One region of the Paraburkholderia sp. D15 genome, then DNA from elsewhere that is predicted to be linked to it. Evidence: riboswitches for the same ligand, from Rfam matches in the RefSeq annotation. Region 1 holds a riboswitch; the other holds the start of a gene.

Region 1 (2,388 bases):
ACGCGCGCGGTCGACACCTCGGGAAAATAGCGCCGTGTCCAGTCCACCAGCGGCGCGATGCGATCCGAGCGGATGTCGCGATTGAACCCGTTGATCTCCGCCGTGCCCGCCACGCGGAAACGATCCGCGCCGAGCCGGCTCGTCACGATCTTCGCGCTGTCGTCGAGCAGGCTCACCCACGGCGCGCGTGCGCGGCTCGTCTCGTCGTCGAGACAGACGGTGATCGAATAGCCCTTCACCGGATAAACGTTGACGTGATCGCCCAGCATCGCGGCGAAATCGCGGCTCTTCACGCCCGCGCACACGACGATCCGTTCGAACGCGAAACGCTGCGATTCGCCCGCCAGGTTGACCGCCAGCGAAAATGTGCCTTCGGCCGGCTGCTCGATCGCGGTGATCTCGGCATCGTAGTGAAACTCGACGCCGTGGCGTACGCACGCGTCAGCGAGGCCACGGGTGAACTTGTGGATGTCGCCGGTCGAGTCCGACGGCGTAAAGAAGCCGCCGAAGAAATCGCCCTGAAGGGTCGGCTCGATTCGCTGCAGTTCGCTCGCGCTCACGGCCTCACGGTCGAGGCCGCCTTCGCGCAGCAACGCATTCACGCGGTTGGCCGCGTCGAATTCCTTCCGCGTCTTATAGATGTGCAGAATGCCGCGCCGCTCCAGATCGAAGTCGATGCCCTCGCTCTCCGCGATCGAAAACAGATGCTCGCGCGCGGCGATCGCGAGCCGTACGGTCTCGATCGTGTTCGCGCGATAGTGCGGAATCTGCCGCAGGAATTCGCCCATCCACGAGTACTTGTGCCACGTGGGCAACGGATTGAGCAGCAGCGGGGCGTCGCGCGTGAGCATCCAGCGCAGGCCCTTCAGCACGGTGGCGGCACTGTTCCACACTTCGGCGTTGCTGGCCGACAACTGGCCGCCGTTGGCGAACGAAGTCTCCATTGCCGCATAGCGATGACGTTCGAAGACGGTGACCTGGTGGCCGCGTTGCGCGAGGGCGTGCGCGGTCGTGACGCCGGTAATGCCGGCGCCGATGATGGCGATTCGTGACATGACATGGTCCAGATGAGTTGAGCACCGCCGGTCACGATTTCATGTCGAAACCGGCGCCGATGCCCCATCTGTCCATGGACCTGAGAGTTTCTTCCCGCGACGCGCCGGCTTACTTTATGAAAGAAAAGCCAAGCCGGAGTGGGGATCTCCTTCGGTGGGCGCCGTGAGCACGGCACCGCTCTCCAGATGTTCCTGCTGCACTACCACGACCGCGCGGTCCTTTTGCCTGAGAGTTTCCGGGGCGGTTGCTCCGTCGGCGTCGTCACGAACTGCGACGATCTCTCCCGCGCTGCATTGCAGAACGGCTCGACGATACCGGGCAAAAAAAATTGCCGCAAGTGTTTTGTTGGCGGCTGGATTTGAGGCGATCCGCTATAGTCGGCGGCACGGCCTCGTCAATCGTCAATCGTCAAACAGGAGAACGTCGTGCCCGCCTTCACTACGCTGCTCGCTTTCGCACTCGTTTCGCTCGGCATGGTCCTCACGCCGGGGCCGAACATGATCTACCTGATCTCGCGATCGCTCTGTCAGGGCAAGCGCGCTGGACTCGTGTCGCTCGGCGGCGTGGCGCTGGGCTACGTGTTCTATATGTTCTGCGCGGCGTTCGGCATCACCGCGCTGCTGCTGACGGTGCCGTTCGCGTACGACGCGCTGCGTTTCTGCGGTGCGCTCTATCTGCTGTATCTCGCGTGGCAGGCGGTCAAACCCGGCGGCCGTTCGCCGTTCCAGGTGCGCGATCTGCCGCACGACAGCCGTCGCAAACTATTCACCATGGGCCTCGTCACCAACCTCGCGAATCCGAAGATCGCGGTGATGTATCTGTCGCTGCTGCCGCAATTCATTTCACCGGGACATGGCAGCGTGCTGTCGCAATCGCTGGCGCTGGGCTGCGTGCAGATCGTGATCAGCGTGACGGTCAACGCGATGATCGCCAGCATGGCCGGGTCGATCGCCGGATTTCTCGCTAAGCGTCCGGTGTGGCTGATGGTGCAGCGCTGGTTGATGGGCACGGTGCTGGCGGGATTGGCGGTGCGGATCGCGCTCGATTCGCGGCGTTGAGCTTTTTCGACGCGCGTCGATACGGCGCGCCGTCGCAGGCCGTCACAGCGCCTTGTACATGAACGTGCAGGTCTCCAGCCGCGCGTCGTGCGTGGCGCGCGCGTAGCCGGGAATCACGCCGGCCACCTGATAGCCGAGCGCGCGATACAGCGGCTCGGCGTGATCGCCGGTGCGGGTATCGAGCGTGAGCAGGCTGCGTTGCAGGCGCGCGGCATGCCCTTCCAGCGCCGTCATCAGCGACCGCGCGATACCCCGGCGACGCCACGCCGGATGC
Region 2 (2,388 bases), on a different replicon from region 1:
GAAGGCGATCGATTCCTGCATGGTCGGCGAAAACGTGCCGCTGGTGATCTCGCCTTCGCCTTGCGGCGTGACGACTTTTTGATGAGCACGCAGCACGCCTGCCGCCTTGCCGTTTTCCTTCTGCAGGATCAGGCCGACGAACGCGGCCCGCGCGCCGTCCGCTTCGAGCCGGCCCTTGCCGACGAAGGCGCGCGGCGAGGCGAGGTCGACGGTCCAGGCGAGGCCCGCGTCGAGCGGCGACACGTTGTCGTCCATGTCCTGGCCGTACAGATTCATGCCGGCTTCGAGACGCAGCGTGTCGCGTGCGCCGAGACCGGCCGGGCGCACGCCTTGCGCCTGCAGCGCGTTCCATAGCGCGTCCACATGCCCGGCCGGGACGATGATTTCGAAACCGTCTTCACCGGTGTAGCCGGTGCGGGCCACGGTGAGTTCGCCGAACGGCGTGTCTTCGATGCGGGCGGCGTTGAACGGCTTCAGGGCCTCGGTGGCGGCGCGCGCGGCCGGCACGGTTTGCCAGACTTTCTCGCGCGCGTTCGGGCCTTGCACGGCGACGATCGCGTAATCGCGACGCGGCGTGATGGTCAGGCCGAAGCTGCCTTCGGCATTGAGCTGGCCGAACCAGGCGATGTCTTTGTCGGCGGTGCCGGCGTTGACGACCACGCGGAAGTGGTCCTCGCCGAAGTAATAGACGATCAGATCGTCGATCACGCCGCCGTTCGGGTTCAGCAGACAGGAGTAGAGCGCGCGGCCCGGCGTTTGCAGCTTGCCGACGTTGTTGGCCAACGCATATTCGAAGAATGCGCGCACGCGCTCGCCGGTGAAATCGACCACGCACATGTGCGAGACGTCGAACATGCCGGCGTCGGTGCGCACCGCGCGGTGTTCTTCGATCTGCGAGCCGTAGTTGACGGGCATGTCCCAGCCGCCGAAGTCGACCATGCGGGCGTTGAGCGCGCGATGGGTGGCGTGGAGCGGGGTGTGTTTGAGTTCGGTCATGGGGCCTCGGGCGTCTCGCGAAACAAAAAAGGCCATGCGGCGCGACGCCTCGCGGCTGGATGCCTGCGAGCGTGGCGATACATGACCCCTCTGTCCTCGATACCTGAGAGATTGCGCCGCCGTGCAGCCTTGCGTGGCTGGTCACGGTGTACGCGCGCCCCTTCGGTGGGCAGCTTGCCGACGATCTGCTCGACGTATGCGATGCAGATGGCTACTGCCGCTCTCCAGAGTGCGAAAAACGCTGCACGAAGGCGGGTTTTTCGACGCGGTCGGTCCTTTTGCCTGAGAGTTTGCGGGTGTGCCCCTTCGGCGGCGCGGCCTGCGATTTTCAGCGGCCAGCGCGCTCTCCCGACGCGTGCGGCGAATGTACGCGACGCCCCCGAGCTTGTCAAATTAAGGCGCGCGAGCCGCGTGGCGTCTGGCTGAGCGCCTTTGCGCCTATCGAAAAAAAAGCGCGGGACGTGATGCCCGCGCTTTTCTGGATGTTGCGTCGCCCGACGTCCGGGCAGATTCGACGCGACTCGGCCCGACCTGGCGCGATTATTCGCCGATGGCGTGAGCCGCGTTGTCCAGCTCCTGGTTCAGCACGCGCTGTTCGTCGCCGGACAGACCGCCGCCGTGTTGCGCAGCCATGTCGTGCGCTTCCTGACGGATCACGTCGAGACGATGATGCAGCGCGCCGCCTTGCGGGGGCGGGTAGTAGCCTTGATTGACGTGAGCGTCGATGCGGCGGCTCAGATTGTCGATGCGGCCGTCGACCTGATGCAGACGCTCATACGCGATCTGCTGCGGGTTCGGGCGCGGGGCCGGCGCCGGTTGTTGAGGCGCCACCACGCAGGCGGCGAGCGAACTGAGCAAAGCGCATGCTGCAACTGCGCGAATGATACGGGGCATGGACTCTCCGGAAGTCGTTGTCGTTTTCTGGTGCTACCGGGGTAGCAACGGATGACCGCGCGTTCGCGCTGACCCGCGCGACGCGCTTATTTGTAACGTTATGTTCCTTTCGGGCTTGTCAGTGACGGTCGAGGCGGGGACTTGCGCATGGTCCGTTTTTGGTACACAGACCGTCGCGGACGATTTGCCTGTCATGAGTGGACAAACCGCCAAACCCTTTTACCGAATGCGTTCGAACGGCAAACGAAGACCTTCTTCAGAACTGCGAGCCGCGAGTTCGATAACCGTCATGACGTCGACCGCATCCTGCGCGCTGACCGGGAATTTCACGCCGTTCTGGATCGCATCGGCCAGCGCGACATAGAAGCCGACGTAATCTCCATTACGCGTCGGTAATGCCTGGTCGACTTCCGCGCCGTTCTCCAGCACGCGTAGCGTTCCATCCGTGTTGCCGGCGCCGAAGCCTTCGTCGCCGGGGCGCAGACCGGCCTTCAACTG

Evidence for each region. Region 1 has a riboswitch for glycine ahead of LFL96_RS34110 (D-amino acid dehydrogenase). Riboswitches for the same ligand answer to the same signal wherever they lie in the genome.
Region 2: another riboswitch for glycine. It lies ahead of gcvT (glycine cleavage system aminomethyltransferase GcvT); the one in region 1 lies ahead of LFL96_RS34110 (D-amino acid dehydrogenase).

The regions. Positions count from the first base shown of each region.
Region 1 covers NZ_CP110396.1:3,232,913-3,235,300, forward strand. Annotated here, with positions in the region: gene LFL96_RS34110 (D-amino acid dehydrogenase) at 1-1,055, opposite strand, end outside; glycine riboswitch at 1,114-1,251, opposite strand; glycine riboswitch at 1,260-1,352, opposite strand; gene LFL96_RS34115 (LysE family translocator) at 1,482-2,114, shown strand; gene LFL96_RS34120 (GNAT family N-acetyltransferase) at 2,157-2,388, opposite strand, start outside.
Region 2 covers NZ_CP110395.1:4,358,293-4,360,680, reverse strand. Annotated here, with positions in the region: gene gcvT (glycine cleavage system aminomethyltransferase GcvT) at 1-996, opposite strand, end outside; glycine riboswitch at 1,077-1,234, opposite strand; glycine riboswitch at 1,256-1,357, opposite strand; gene LFL96_RS19120 (hypothetical protein) at 1,537-1,890, opposite strand; gene LFL96_RS19115 (oxidoreductase) at 2,110-2,388, opposite strand, start outside.